2 regions of the Streptosporangium sp. NBC_01639 genome follow, and region 1 is predicted to be linked to the other one. Evidence: riboswitches for the same ligand, from Rfam matches in the RefSeq annotation. Region 1 holds a riboswitch; the other holds the start of a gene.
What was found. A riboswitch is a leader RNA that binds a small molecule or an ion and turns the genes downstream of it on or off. The one in region 1 is predicted to bind glycine.
Positions count from the first base shown of each region.

Region 2: linked by a shared signal. The riboswitch ahead of gcvT (glycine cleavage system aminomethyltransferase GcvT) and the one ahead of gcvP (aminomethyl-transferring glycine dehydrogenase) in region 1 are both predicted to bind glycine.

Region 1 covers NZ_CP109272.1:321,934-329,582, reverse strand. The annotation lists gene OHA77_RS01575 (bifunctional nuclease family protein) at 1-357, shown strand, start outside; gene OHA77_RS01570 (MerR family transcriptional regulator) at 502-1,122, shown strand; glycine riboswitch at 1,138-1,229, shown strand; gene gcvP (aminomethyl-transferring glycine dehydrogenase) at 1,388-4,243, shown strand; gene OHA77_RS01560 (hypothetical protein) at 4,381-5,163, shown strand; gene OHA77_RS01555 (hypothetical protein) at 5,261-5,638, opposite strand; gene OHA77_RS01550 (alpha/beta family hydrolase) at 5,721-6,326, shown strand; gene OHA77_RS01545 (DUF5999 family protein) at 6,330-6,521, opposite strand; gene OHA77_RS01540 (TetR/AcrR family transcriptional regulator C-terminal domain-containing protein) at 6,920-7,516, opposite strand.
Region 2 covers NZ_CP109272.1:2,719,986-2,727,634, forward strand. The annotation lists gene OHA77_RS12200 (MFS transporter) at 1-874, shown strand, start outside; gene OHA77_RS12205 (gamma-glutamyl-gamma-aminobutyrate hydrolase family protein) at 1,055-1,750, shown strand; glycine riboswitch at 1,841-1,939, shown strand; glycine riboswitch at 1,940-2,034, shown strand; gene gcvT (glycine cleavage system aminomethyltransferase GcvT) at 2,068-3,159, shown strand; gene gcvH (glycine cleavage system protein GcvH) at 3,156-3,545, shown strand; gene OHA77_RS12220 (L-serine ammonia-lyase) at 3,625-5,001, shown strand; gene OHA77_RS12225 (hypothetical protein) at 5,132-7,021, shown strand; gene OHA77_RS12230 (DUF6286 domain-containing protein) at 7,207-7,649, opposite strand, start outside.

The sequences.
Region 1 (7,649 bases):
GAGGCGACGGCGATCGCCATGGCCCAGGCCGAGGAGCCACCGCCGCGGCCGCTCACCCATGACCTGTTCCGGGACGTGCTCGACGGTCTCGGTGTCCGCCTGAACACGGTCAACATCGTCGCGCTCCGTGACGGGATCTTCTTCGCCGACCTGGTCTTCTCCAACGGGGTCGAGGTGAGTGCCCGCCCCTCGGACTCGATCGCCCTGGCACTCCGCACGGGCGCCCGAATCTTCGCCAGCGAGGACGTGGTCCGGGAGGCCGGGGTGCTCATCCCCGACGACCAGGAGGACGAGGTGGAGAAGTTCAGGGAGTTCCTTGACACAATCACGCCTGAGGACTTCGGTCGCGCGGGGTAGGAATTTCGGTGCATTTACGCTTCACGACGCGCCGGGTGGGGTCGTTGACTGATCTTGGCCCCAGTCCTACGGTGCAAGTGAAACCCGTGGTCGTGCGTAAACCCCCAGATCAGGCCGCGGGATGAGAGAAAGCCGGAGGTCCGCGTGGCGGTCAGCAGCGGCGAGGATAGAAACGCCGATCAGGATGACCCGGAACGGCGCCAGTCGGCACGTCAGCGCGCGGGTGAAGAGGGTCTGCTGTTCGACGGGCAGCCGGTGAAACCGCCGGCCGACATCGGATATCGGGGCCCCACCGCCTGCGCGGCGGCCGACATCACCTATCGGCAGTTGGACTACTGGGCGCGCACCGGCCTGGTCGAGCCCACCGTGAGAGCGGCCCACGGCTCGGGTTCCCAGAGGCTCTACGGCTTTCGCGACATCCTGGTGCTCAAGGTCGTCAAACGACTGCTCGACACCGGTGTCTCCCTCCAGCAGATCCGCATCGCCGTACAGCACCTCCGTGACCGCGGCGTCAACGACCTCGCCCAGATCACGCTGATGAGCGACGGGGTGAGCGTCTACGAGTGCACCTCGCCCGACGAGGTCATCGACCTGCTCCAGGGGGGACAGGGCGTGTTCGGCATCGCGCTCGGCCGGGTGTGGCAGGAGGTGGAGGGCTCCCTCGCGGATCTTCCCGGCGAGCGCGCGGAGTCCGACCAGGGCCCTTCAGGCGATCATCACGCCGATGAGCTGGCCCGCCGACGCAGGGCTCGCCGCACGGGGTAAAGTTGGTCTCGCTGCTGACGCTGTGCGGGAGAGACCCCGACAGGATCGGGGCGCCGAAGGAGCAACCTCCCCGGAATCTCTCAGGCACCCGGTACCGCACGGACGAGGCGACTCTGGAAAGCAGGTGCGTCCGCCAGGCGCATCTCACCGACGGTGCAAACCTCCCCGGCGGGGACGGTGAAGCTCTCAGGTCGAGATGACAGAGGGGGAGATCCGGCATACGCCCGCGCCCAGCGCCGGTCTCCACCGCCTCGGAAGGCTTTCCATGACCGACCTGTCACCGCTCAGCGAGCTCATCTCCCCGCCGTTCGCCACCCGGCACATCGGGCCTGCGGACGCCGACCAGACCCGCATGCTGGAGGCGGTCGGATTCGCCTCCACCGCCGACCTCGTCGCGATGACCGTGCCGGAGGCGATCCGGGCCAAGGACCGGCTGCGGCTGCCCCCGGCGGCCAGTGAGACCGAGGCCATCGCCGAGTTGCGCGCCCTGGCCGCCCGTAACACGGTGCTCACCTCGATGATCGGCCTGGGATACCACGACACGGTCACCCCGGCCGTCATCCGCCGCAACCTGCTGGAGAACCCGGGCTGGTACACCGCCTACACGCCCTACCAGCCGGAGATCTCCCAGGGCCGCCTGGAGGCCCTGATCAACTTCCAGACGGTCGTCTCCGACCTGACCGCGCTCGACGTCTCCGGCGCCTCCCTGCTGGACGAGGCCACCGCCGCCGCCGAGGCGATGACCCTGGCCCGGCGCGCCGGCCGCGGCCCGTCCGCCGTGTTCGTGGTGGACGCCGACGCGCTGCCGCAGACCAAGGCCGTGCTGCGCACCAGGGCCGAGCCGCTCGGCATCGAGCTGGTCGAGAGCGACTTCACCTCCGAGCTTCCCGAGTGCTTCGGCGTGCTCGTGCAGTACCCGGGTGCCAGTGGCCGGGTCAGGGACTTCCGCTCCATCGCCGAGGCCGCCCATGCGCGCGGCGCCCAGGTGGTCGCCGCCGCCGACCTGCTCGCCCTCACCCTGCTCGCCGCCCCCGGTGAGCTCGGCGCCGACATCGCGATCGGCTCCTCGCAGCGTTTCGGTGTCCCGCTGGGCTTCGGCGGCCCGCACGCGGCCTACATGGCCGTCCGCGACGGCCTGCAGCGGCAGATGCCCGGCCGGCTGGTGGGCGTCTCCCAGGACGCCGACCAGCGCCCCGCCTACCGGCTCGCGCTGCAGACCCGCGAGCAGCACATCCGCCGTGAGAAGGCGACCAGCAACATCTGCACCGCGCAGGTGCTCCTCGCGGTGATCGCGGGCATGTACGCCGTCTACCACGGCCCCGAGGGACTGCGCCGGATCGGCCGGCGCATCCACCGGCATGCCGTCGTTCTCGCCGCGGGCCTCCGCCACGGGGGTGTCGAGGTCGTGCACGACGACTTCTTCGACACCGTGCTCGCCCGCGTGCCCGGCCGCGCGGCCCAGGTCGTCGCGGCGGCCCGCGACAACGGCGTGAACCTTCGGCTGGTCGACGCCGACCACATCGGGGTGACCTGCGACGAGCGGACCGAGCTCATCCACCTGGAGCAGGTCCTGGCCGCCTTCGAGGTCAGCGGCGCCGTGCTGACCGACCTGGACGCGGCCGCCCACGACGCGCTGCCCGTCTCCCTGGCGCGGGTCAGCGACTACCTGACCCACCCGGTCTTCCACAGCCACCGGTCCGAGACGGCCATGCTGCGATACCTGCGCAAGCTGCAGGACAAGGACATCGCCCTCGACCGATCGATGATCCCGCTGGGCTCCTGCACCATGAAGCTCAACGCGACCACCGAGATGGAGCCGATCACCTGGCCGGAGTTCGCCGGCCTGCACCCCTATGCCCCGGAGGACCAGGCCGGCGGCTACCTTGAGCTGATCGGGGAACTGGAGGGCTGGCTGGCCGAGGTCACCGGCTACGACGCCGTGTCGATCCAGCCCAACGCCGGTTCCCAGGGCGAGTTCGCCGGTCTCCTCGCGATCCGCGCCTACCACAGGGCACGCGGCGAGTCCGGCCGGAACGTCTGCCTGATCCCGTCCTCCGCGCACGGCACCAACGCCGCCAGCGCGGTCATGGCGGGCATGCGCGTCGCCGTGGTCGCCTGTGACGACAACGGGAACGTGGACCTCGACGACCTCGATGCCAAGATCGACAAGCACCGCGACCAGCTCGCCGCGATCATGGTGACCTATCCCTCCACGCACGGCGTCTACGAGGAGACGATCACCCAGATCTGCGAGCGGGTGCACGAGGCCGGCGGCCAGGTCTACGTCGACGGCGCCAACCTCAACGCCCTGGTCGGCCTGGCCAAGCTGGGCGAGTTCGGCGCCGACGTCTCGCACCTGAACCTGCACAAGACCTTCTGCATCCCGCACGGCGGTGGCGGCCCCGGTGTCGGTCCCGTCGCGGTCCGCGCACATCTCGCCGACTACCTGCCGGGCCATCCGCTGCGCGGGGAGTCGCCGGTCGGTCCCGTCTCGGCGGCGCCGTACGGCTCGGCGGGCATCCTGCCCATCTCCTGGGCCTACATCCGGATGATGGGCGGCGAGGGGCTCAAGGCGGCCACCGAGCAGGCCATCCTGTCGGCCAACTACCTGGCCCGCAGGCTCAGCCCGCACTACCCGGTCCTCTACACCGGCCGCGGCGGCCTGGTGGCGCACGAGTGCATCATCGACCTGCGCCAGATCACCAAGGAGACCGGCGTGACCGTCGACGACGTCGCGAAGCGCCTCGTCGACTACGGTTTCCACGCGCCGACGATGTCCTTCCCGGTGGCCGGCACACTGATGATCGAACCGACCGAGAGCGAGGACCTGGCCGAGCTCGACCGGTTCTGCGCCGCGATGATCGCGATCCGGGGCGAGATCGGGAAGGTCGCCTCCGGGGAGTACGACAAGGCGGACAACCCGCTGCGCAACGCTCCGCACACGGCCGGCTGCCTGGTCGCCGACGAGTGGGCTCACCCCTACACCCGCACCGAGGCGGCCTACCCGCTGCCGTCGGTGCGGGAGGACAAATACTGGTCGCCGGTCCGCCGGATCGACCAGGCATACGGCGACCGCAACCTGGTGTGCTCCTGCCCGCCGCTCGAGGCCTACGAGGACTGATCCCCATCTCCGCGGTCCGCGCTTTCCACCGCGCGGGCCGTATTTCACCACATATGTATTTCAGCGTGCATACGGGGACGGGCATGGCCCCGAGTCGTTAGGCTCGGGGTATTCCTTTACCGGGGGAAGGACCCTGCATGCCAGAGGTGGACACGCGTCCATTGGAGACCGCGCGGAAACTGGCCGAGAGCGGTGACCTGGACGGCGCGGCTACGATCTTCGCCGGACTGGCCGCCGACCCGGCGGAGCCTGATCGGGCGCAGGCCGCGGTCGGGCTGGCGGTGGTGCTCCAGGAGCGAGAAGACGTGGCGGGCGCCCGTGCGGCGGCGCGCACCGCGCTGGCGACCGGTCATCCTGAGTTCGCCGCGCAGGCCGCCTGCCTGCTCGCCCGGAGCTTCGAGCAGGAGGGCCTGCTCGACCAGGCCCGAGCCGCCTGGCAGGCCGCTCTCGGCGTCGGAAACCCCTCCTACGTCCCCGTGGCCCACCTGGCCCTCGCCAGGCTCGCATTGGGACGCCGGGAGGCGGAGGAGGCTCTGCGGGCCGCGCTGGCCACCGCCGATCCGGAGATCGCCTCCAGCGCCGCGCAGCGGCTGGCCGAGCTCCTGCTGGAGGAGCAGGAGGCGGGCGAGGCCGCCGGGGTGCTCCTGGAGGCGCTCGCGGTGCCGGATGTGGCCGAGGTGCCGAGGCTGCGGGTGCTGCTCGGCATCGCCCACCTCGAACTGGCGTGCGCGGAGTTCGCCGGGGCGATCGAGGAGGGCGGTGACGTCGAGACCGGCGCGCTGGCCATCGAGCTGCTGGCCCGCACACTGCCGCTGAGAGGCCGCGACGAGGACGCCGAGCAGGTGTGGCGCTACGGTCTGGACAGCGCTGACGAGGGCCTCGCCGAAGACGTCCGCCTCCGGTTGAACCGCGACGCCTGACGGCCGCCCGCGAGCCCCTGTCGCGTTCCCGTGCGGGGACCGCTGCCCGCACTTCGAGGTGGCGGATGCGGGCGGTGGTCCAGGTGCCGGTCGCCGCTCAGTCGCGGCTGCGCCAGCGGCTGAGCGCGTGGGCGAAGTTGATCGCGACGATGCCGCCCCAGGCCAGCAGCAGCCCCGCGGTGCCCGCGGTGTTCGCCGCGATGGCGGTCAGCGGGACGCCGATGCCCAGCGAGCCCAGGGCGATCGGGATGGAGCCGTTGCCGCTCCTGCGCCGCTGGTGCCCCTGCCCGGGGTGGGGCTCCCGGTAGGGCCGGCCTCCGGTGAGCTGCATCTCGGCACGCACGCGAGCGGCGATGGTGGCGTCGAGGCGGTCCACGAAGGAGTCCACCAGCGCGGTCTCGTAGTCGGGGCCGAGCTCCCGCCGGGCCTCGATGGTGGCGCGCATGTCCTGTCGGATATCTTGGTTGTCCTGCACGCTCCGATTATCCGCCCGCACGTGTCTCCCGGCATCAGTCGTTAGGACGAAATCTGTGTCCACCCGGAGCGCCGCGTCTCTCATGGAGATCACGACGCCGCACGGCCCGGCCGTGGCGGAGATCGACGAGGTCGCCGACCCGCGGTTTCTGCTGGTGCTCACCCATGGTTCGGCCGGGGGAGTGGACGTCCCGGATCTGCTGGCCGTACGGGATGCGGCGGCGGGGATCGGCGGGGTGGTCGCGCGGGTGCTCCAGCCGTTCCGGATGCGGGGCGCCCGTGCTCCGGGCTCGGCGGTGAAGCAGGACGAGGCGTGGGCGGCGCTGGTGGGCGAGCTTCAGGGACGCTATCCGGGCCTGCCGCTCGTGCAGGGAGGGCGGAGTAACGGAGCCCGGGTCGCCTGCCGTACGGCCCCGGAGGTCCGGGCCGACGCGGTCGTCGCACTGGCCTTCCCGCTGCACCCGCCGGGCAGGCCGGAGCGGTCTCGCGCCGGGGAGTTGCGCGCGGCAGGCGTGGATGTGCTGGTGGTCAACGGAGACCGCGACCCGTTCGGTGTGCCCGCGGCGGCGGACGTCGCACGCCTGGTGGTGCTGCCGGGGGAGGGCCATGATCTCAAGAAGGACCCCGCCCGCGTGGGCGAGGTCGTCGCCGAGTGGCTCGGGGCGAGGATGCGGCCAGGATCGGCGTGATGGTCAGGCCACGCCGGCCAGCGGCCGGTGCGGCTCGATGACGGCGCCGTCGGGCAGCAGCTCGCCGGTGTCCTCGAACAGCACCACACCGTTGCAGAGCAGGCTCCATCCCTGCTCGGGGTGGGCTGCCATCGTGCGGGCGGCTTCGCGGTCCAGCGCCTCGGCGGACGGACAGGACGGCTGGTGCGGGCACATCGGCGTGCCTCCGGATCTCTTTTGTCGGCTCGCTGGAATCGGCATCGGGCGACCGGCGGGCACCGTCACCGATGGGACTCCGTTCCCACCAGTGCGGGGGGACGAGCAGCTGGGTTGACATATGGCCGTGCGCGCCTCGGGCTGGGTGAGGCCCGCACATCAAGCAAGATCGATCATGCCATCAGATCGCCTTCTTGTGCATGCGGATCTGACCGCACGCACAAGTGTGGGATCTGGTCGCACCCGGCGACATAGCCCGTTAGGACTGTTTACGAACGCGGAAAGGGTGAGTTCTTCGGGCCGTGATGGGGGTGTGACCTACGACACAGCATGCCTCATGGGCTGATATCAGGCCAAGTGCGACACGCCGTCGGGCCGGTAAACGATCGATTGCCTTTTCATGACGTCGGCTGTGAAGTGGCCAGCCCGCTCAGGAGCGCGTCCAGGCCCAGCTCGAAATCATCGTCGGCCGCCGCGCTGCCACCGCCCTTCGACGGGGGAACCCAGGGGTCGTCGTCATCCGCCGGTTCGGCCCAGCCGGACTGCTGCACCTCCACCGCCACCGCGCCGAAGACGTAGGCCCGCAGCGCCCGCACGGCCCGCGCCGCGTCGGCGAGCCCCGCGTCGGTGAGCTGATCGGTCTGCTCCCGTACGGCGATCGCGGTACGGCCCTTGGCCGGCTTGGTGAGCGCCAGCGCCAGCACTCCGGGATGCTCTCTCAACGCGGCCCGGCTCGCCCGGCACCATGCCCTCGCGCTGTCCTGCCATGTCTCGCCGGGCTCGACGTGGATGGAGGTGACGTGTTCGGCGAGGGCGTCCATGAGGGCGTCCTTGCCGCGCGGCAGATGGTGGTAGATCGCCATCGCCTCGACCTGGAGCGCGTCACCCAGGCGCCGCATCGTCAGGCGCCGTAGCCCCTGGCTGTCGGCGATGTGCAGTGCCGCCTCGATGATGCGCTCGCGGGAGAGCGGAACGGGCGGTCGCTTCGCTGGCATGAGGTCATCCTGCCATCAGTGGCCTTACTGCGTAAAGGAGGGCGCGCCGGGCAGGGCGCCGCCTGAGTGTGTAAGCGGAGAGTGGGCGGCGTAAGCTACGGGCTGTGATCTGCCGGGGAATGCCCGGCGTTGG
Region 2 (7,649 bases), 2.4 Mb from region 1:
CGTCCCCCGCGACTCCGCCCAGGGCCCGCGCCGCAAGTTCGACTTCCCGGGTGCGCTCAGCGCCACCGGTGGTGCCACTCTGCTGGTCTTCGCCCTTGTCGAGGGACCCGAACTGGGCTGGGGCAACCCGTTGGTGATCGGCGCCTTCGTGCTGGCCGCGGCGCTGCTGGCGCTCTTCGTGGTCGTCGAGGCTCGCAGCGCCGATCCGCTGATGCCGTTCCGGCTGTTCCGCAACCGCAGCCTGACCGTCGGCATGACGGTCACCTTCATCTATATGGCGACCTTCGGCGTCCTGCCCTACTTCCTCACCGTCCTGATGCAGAGCGTGCACGGCTACAGCGCCCTGCAGACCGGGCTCGCCTTCCTCATCCCCTCCCTCGCCATCGCCACCGGCACCCAGCTCGGCGAGCGCCTCGCCACCCGGATCGGCAACCGCGGCACGCTGCTGATCGGCTTCGTCGTCGGCGTGGTCGGCACGGCCGGGCTCGCCTTCGGCTTCGACGCAGGCGCCGGCTACGGCCTGCTGGTGCCCGGGCTCATCGTCTCCGGGGTGGGACAGGGCATCGTCTGGACCGCCATGTGGATCGCCTCCGCCACCGGCACCGCGGCCCATGAGCAAGGCATCGCCAACGGCGTCGCCTCCACCACCCTCAACATCGGCAACGCCATCGGCTTGGCGATCTTCACGGTGATCGCCGACATCGGTACCGAGGGCAAGACCGGCCAGGCGCTGCGCGCCGCCACCGCAGACGGCGAATTCCTCGTCGTACTGCTGACCGCGGCCGGAATGGTCGCCGGGCTACTCGTCGTCCTCAATCTGCGACCCCGTTCCACCGCCGCGCCACAGGACGAGGAGATCCTCGCGACCCGCTGATCGCCGTCTGCGGCGGCGGTGCCGTTCTCGGTGATCCAGCCGATCGGAGCGGGCCACGGCACGAAGACCCTGGACTGCCATAGGCAGGGCCTCCCGTTGCCCGCGCCATGCCCTGGCATCGATAGCGTGCCGGGACGCGGGCAGGTGGCCCGCGTCCCGGCACCCTGCGAGAAAGAGATCATGTCCCGTCCCGTCATCGGCATCACCTGCTACGTCGAGCCCGCGAAGTTCACCGTCTGGGAGATGACCGCCGCGCTCCTGCCGTACACCTATGTCGACCATGTGGTCCGCGCGGGCGGGCAGCCGGTGATCCTGCCCCCGGCGGGCGACCCCGCCGCGCTGGCCGGACGGCTGGACGGGCTGATCCTGGCCGGCGGCGGAGACGTCGATCCGGCCCGGTACGGCGCGGCCCCGCACGAGCGGACCAGTCATGTCCGGACGTTCCGCGACGACGCGGAGACCGGGCTGGCGCGGGCGGCCCTGGAGCGGGGCATCCCGTTCCTGGGGGTCTGCCGGGGGCTTCAGGTCCTCAACGTCGCCCTCGGCGGCAGCCTGCGCCAGCACCTGCCCGACGTGGTCGGCCACGGCGGGCACGCCCCGGCCCCCGGGCGGTTCGGCCGGATGCCGGTGCGGCCGGTCCCCGGCAGCCGGCTCGCCAAGATCCTCGGTTCCGAGAGCGTGGACGTGGCCCATTACCACCACCAGGCCGCCGACCGGCTGGGGTCGGGCCTGACCGCGACCGCCCACGCCGAGGACGGCACGGTGGAGGCGGTGGAGCTGGCGGACCACCCGTTCGCCGTCGCCGTCCAGTGGCACCCCGAGGCCGACGACGAGAGCCTGCTGTTCGAGGAACTCGTACGGCAGACCCGTCCCTGACCTGTACGGCCGTCCACGGCGCCGAGAAACACATCGCTCCGAGGATTTCGCTCGGCCGGTGCGGACGGTTAGGCTGGTCGCGACACCGATGAATCCCGTGCGGGAGAGCGTCCTGACATCCAGGCCAGGACCCCTGAAGGAGCAAGCCCTCCCCGCAAACCTCTCAAGGCAAAGGACCGTGCGGGTAGGTGCTCTCTGGAAAGCAGGCCCGGTGGCCTCGCCGAAGGTGAAAGTCCGGCAAAAAACGGGCGAAGCTCTCAGGCATCGATGACAGAGGGGGAGGATGCTCTCATCTGTCCCCTGCCTGAGGTGCGAACATGTCCCGACCTACGCCGCTGCGCGGCGTCCACGAGGCCCTCGGTGCGACGCTGACCGACTTCGCGGGCTGGCTGATGCCGCTCCGCTACGGTAGCGAGTCCACCGAGCACAACGCGGTCCGCCAGGCGGCGGGCCTGTTCGACCTGTCCCACATGGGGGAGATCTTCGTGACCGGCCCCCAGGCCGGCGAGGCCCTGGACTACGCCCTGGTCGGCTACATATCCGCCCTGGAGCCTGGCCGCGCCCGCTACACGATGATCGTCGACCCGGCGGGCGGCGTGCTGGACGACCTGATCGTCTACCGCCTGGCCGACGACGAGTTCATGGTCGTCGCCAACGCCTCCAACTACCCCCGGGTCGCCGCCGAGCTCACCGGGCGCGCCACGGCCTTCGACGCCGTGGTGGAGGACCGCTCCGAGCAGTACGCGCTGGTCGCGGTCCAGGGCCCGCACTCCCGCGCCATCCTGGGCGAGCTGACCGACGCCGACCTCGACGGGCTCAAGTACTATGCCGGTCTGCCCGCCGTCGTCGCCGGCCGCGACGCCCTCGTCGCCCGCACCGGGTACACCGGAGAGGACGGCTTCGAGCTGTTCGTCGCGGCCGACGACGCCGAGCCGCTCTGGGCCGCGCTCACCAAGGCCGGCGAGCCGTACGGGCTGCGGCCCGCCGGGCTGTCCGCGCGCGACACCCTCCGGCTGGAAGCGGGTATGCCGCTCTACGGAAACGAACTGTCAGCCGATCTCACCCCGTTCGACGCGGGGCTCGGCCGTGTGGTGAGGTTTGACAAGCCGGGTGACTTCGTCGGCCGGGCCGCCCTGGAACCGCTCAAGGACGTCCCGCCGGCCCGCCGCCTGGTCGGACTGGTCGCGACCGGCCGCAGGGTGCCCCGCCACGGATACCCGGTGGTCGTCGCCGGTGACGGCGCCGTCGCCGGCGTGGTCACCAGCGGAGCGCCCTCGGCGTCACTGGGCAGGCCCATCGCCATGGCCTACGTGGACAACGGCCTGTCCGCCGGTCTGGCGGTGGACATCCGGGGTAATCATGAACCGGTCGACATCGTCGACCTGCCTTTCTACAGGAGGAAAAAGTGAGCAGCATTCCCGAGGACCTGCAGTACACCAAGGAGCACGAGTGGGTCGCGGGTGTCGACGACGGCCTGACCCTCACGGTGGGCATCACCGCCTACGCCGCCGACGCGCTGGGTGACGTGGTCTATGTGCAGGTCCCCGAGGTCGGTGCGACGATCGGCACCGGCGACGCGATCGGCGAGGTCGAGTCGACCAAGTCGGTGAGCGACATCTTCGCCCCGGTGAGCGGCGAGGTGGTCGAGGTCAACCAGGCCGTCGTGGACGACCCGTCCCTGGTCAACAGCGACTCCTACGGCGAGGGCTGGCTGTTCCGCATCCGCCTTGAGGGCAACGCCGACGACCTGCTGTCCGCCGAGGAGTACACGGCGCTCACTTCCGGCGAATCCTGAAAATTCTTCTCTCATGCCGTGATCGTGCGCGCCACCGGGCACGCACGATCACGGCGATGTGAAAGCAGGGACCAGACAGATGGCGATCAGCGTCTTCGATCTCTTCAAGATCGGAATCGGCCCGTCCAGCTCGCACACCGGCGGACCGATGGCCGCCGCACACAAGTTCGCCCGGGGGCTCGACCAGGACGGGCTCCTGGAGAAGACCGCCCGGGTCGAAGTGATCCTGTACGGCTCGCTCGGGCTGACCGGCAAGGGCCACGGCAGCGACAAGGCCGTACTGCTCGGACTGTCCGGTGAGAAGCCCGAGGTCGTCGACGTCGACACCGTCGACGAGCGGCTGGCCGCCATGCGCGCGTCCGGGACGATCTCCCTGTACGGCTCCCGCGAGATACCTTTCGTGGTCGGCGAGCATCTCGTCTTCGAGCGCAAGATCTCGCTGCCGCACCACCCCAACGGCATGCGCTTCACCGCCTTCTCCGAGGCCGGCGAACCGATCCGGGAGAAGGTCTACTACTCGGTGGGCGGCGGCTTCGTCGTGGACGAGAACGCCACCGGCGCCGACCGGATCAAGGCCGACGACACCGTCCTGCCCCACCCCTTCACCACCGCCGCCGAACTGCTCGCCCAGTGTGCGGAGACCGGCCTGTCGATCTCCGGGCTGATGCTGGAGAACGAGAAGGCCTTCGGCCGTTCGGAGCGGGAGATCCGCGACCGGCTGCTGAGCCTGTGGCACGTCATGGCCGAGTGCGTCCGGCGCGGCACCGCCAAGGAAGGCGTGCTGCCCGGCGGGCTGAAGGTCAGGCGCCGGGCCCACCAGCTCCACCGGCGGCTGCAGAGCGAGTCCCCGGAGAAGGACCCGCTGCAGACCATGGACTGGGTCACACTGTACGCCCTCGCGGTGAACGAGGAGAACGCCGCCGGCGGCCGGATCGTCACCGCCCCCACCAACGGCGCCGCGGGCATCATCCCGGCGGTGCTGACCTACTACAACCGCTTCACCCCCACGTCCGACGACGAGGGTGTGATCCGTTTCCTGCTCACCGCCGGGGCGATCGGCGTGCTGTTCAAGGAGAACGCCTCCATCTCCGGCGCCGAGGTCGGCTGCCAGGGGGAGGTCGGCTCGGCCTGCTCGATGGCCGCCGCCGGTCTCACCGAGGTCCTGGGCGGCACCCCGGAACAGGTGGAGAACGCCGCCGAGATCGGCATCGAGCACAACCTGGGCCTGACCTGCGATCCGATCGGCGGCCTGGTGCAGATCCCGTGCATCGAGCGGAACGCGGTGGGCGCGATCAAGGCCATCACCGCCGCCCGGATCGCGCTGCGCGGCGACGGCCGGCACTTCGTGGCCCTGGACAAGGCGATCAAGACGATGCGCGACACCGGCCGGGACATGCTGGACAAGTACAAGGAGACGAGCCGGGGCGGCCTGGCCGTCAACGTCATCGAGTGCTGAGCGGGGCGACTGGCCGCAGTCGCCCCGTGGACAAATAGATCAATCGGCATGAACTTCCCCATCCCGTACAGGATCACCCTGCCCCGCACCTATGCTGGGTGACCTTGTCGCGGAGGCTTGGGAGGTTGCGGTGTCAGCGGGAGCACGCCCGGCGGACTCACCGGGAGCGCGCCCGGCGAACCGCCTCCTCCGTTTCCTCCGCGCCCACTGGCTCTTCCTGGCCGCCCTGGTGGCCGGAGGCGGGCTGCGGGCCCTGGCCGTGCTCGGCTACCGGCCGGCCCTGTGGTTCTGGGCCGACTCCTTCGTCTATCTCGGCGGGGGCCTCGACCCGCGCCCCATGGAGTCGCGCCCCTCCGGCTACTCGCTGTTCCTGTGGGCGCTGCAGCCGCTTTCGAGCATCCAGGCCGTGGCCGTCGTCCAGCATCTGCTCGGCTTGGCCGTGGCCGCCTGCGTCTACCTCCTGCTCCGCCGCCTGGGCGGCCTGCCGGGGTGGGGCGCGACGCTCGCCGCGCTGCCGGCGCTGCTGGACGTCCACCAGATCCAGCTCGAACACCTCGTCATGGCCGACCTGCTGATGGAGTTCCTGGCGGTCGCCGCGGTCACGCTGCTGCTGTGGCGGCGGCGGCCACCGGTCTGGGCCGCCCTGCCGGCCGGGCTTCTGCTGGCCGCCGCGACCGCCACCCGGACGATCGGGCTGCCGTTAATCGCCGTGGTGCTGGTCTGCCTGGTGATCGGCCGTGCCGGATGGAAAGCCGTCGTCGCCACCACGCTGGCCGCCGCGATCGGCCTGGGCGCCTACGCCGTCTGGTTCGAGTCCGAGTACGGCAGCTACGGACTGACCCGGGGAAACGCCTTCCTGTGGGCCCGTACGGTGACCTTCGCCGACTGCGCGACGATCAGGCCCCCCGGACCGGAGGCGGCGCTCTGCCCCACCGAGCCGGTGAGCGAGCGCAAACCGCCACCGGTCTACATCTGGGACGGCGCGTCACCGCTCAACAAGATCAAGGGCAGCTGGGCCGAACGCGACAGGCTCGCCGGCGACTTCGCCGTCCAGGCCATCAAGGCCCAGCCCCTGGACTTCCTGCGGGCAGGCCTGTCCGACGTGGCCCACATCTTCGACTGGGAACGCCGGGTCTACCCCACCCCCGGCCCGCAGAGCGCCTACGTCTTCCCCGAGACGGCCAAGCCCTTCGCCAAGGGGACCGCCTCCCGGGGGAAGACGGCCGAAGAGCTGACGGTGGCCTACCAGGGCTCCTCCGGCGCACCCTCCCTCGTCGAGCCCTACGCCGGCTGGCTGCGCGCCTACCAGGCGTACGGCTCCCTGCGTGGCCCGCTCGTCGCCGTGGTCCTGCTGATCGGCCTCGCCGGTATCCTGATCCGCCGGCGGCGGCTCGGCGGCACCGCGCTGATGCCGTGGGCCACCGGAACCGTGCTGCTGGTCCTGCCGCCCTTCATCGCGGCCTTCGACCACCGCTACGTGGTGCCCGCCCTGCCGCTGCTCTGCCTGGCCGCGGGGCTGGCCTTCGGCAGGCGGACACCGACCGCCCCGGCCGGCGCACGGACGGACGACCCGCCGGACGCGCAGGCGGACGACCAGCCCTGGCCACCGCCGCCGGACGCGCAGGCGGACGACCTGTGGCGGCCGGCGCGGACGGACGACCGGCCGTGGCCGGAGCCCCCGGGCATCCGGGCGGCCGGCCCGTGGCGGTCACCGCCGCCGGACGTGCAGGCGCACCATCGCACCGAGCCCGTCGTCACCGACCGTCCTGCGAACTTTCCCGACGGCGTCCTTGTTCAGCCGCGCCACGAGTTTGGCGACGTCCGTCTCTGGCCCGCAGGTGACCCCGATCCGCAGCCGGGTGCCCCCGACCGACCTGACCTGGATGCGCCGGAGGTCTTCGACTTCTTTAAGCGCGACCCCCAGCATCGCCGTCCCGCTCCCGGTCCTGCTGCCCCACCGCCCCCATCCCAGGGCGCCCATCAGCCACCGGATCGCCACCAGCGTCAGCGCCATGAGTAGCAGCGCGGCCAGCCAGCCCATCCAGGGATGCTCCACCAGATGGCCGGGGAGCCCCTTGTCCAGGATCCGGTCCCCGCGTGGCTGGTGGATCTTTCCTCTCCCCCGGAGGAAACCGTAGAGTCCCGCCCCGGCCAGCACCGCTCCGGTGACGGCCAGACCGATCCGGTTGCCCAGATACGCCTTCATCAGATCCCCCGCCTGCGCAGCCGTACCACGACCTCGCTCTCGCTCAGCGCGCCCAGACTCGCCATCCGATCACCCACCGCCGCACCGACCTGCCGCAGCAGGACGCCGGTCCGGTCCGTGTCGCTGATCACAGTGATCTCGACGTTCCGCCACCCCAGGCGGACCCGCACCCTGTCCACGTCCTCGACCGAACGGGCCGCCGCCCGCAGCGTACGGCGGAGCCCGGATCTGGTCATGCCCATCACCAGTCGCGGATCGGCGGACTCCAGCGGCACCAGACGGGTCCTCCCCGGCAGCGCCGCGAGCGCGAGCATCACGACCCCGGCCACCGTCGCCGCCAGCGCCACGGTGAGCGGACCGGAGTCGGACCAGGTCGCCTCGCCGACCCAGGCGGCGAACTGCCGGTAGGGCATCCGCCCGAACGACGACCCCGTCACCAGAC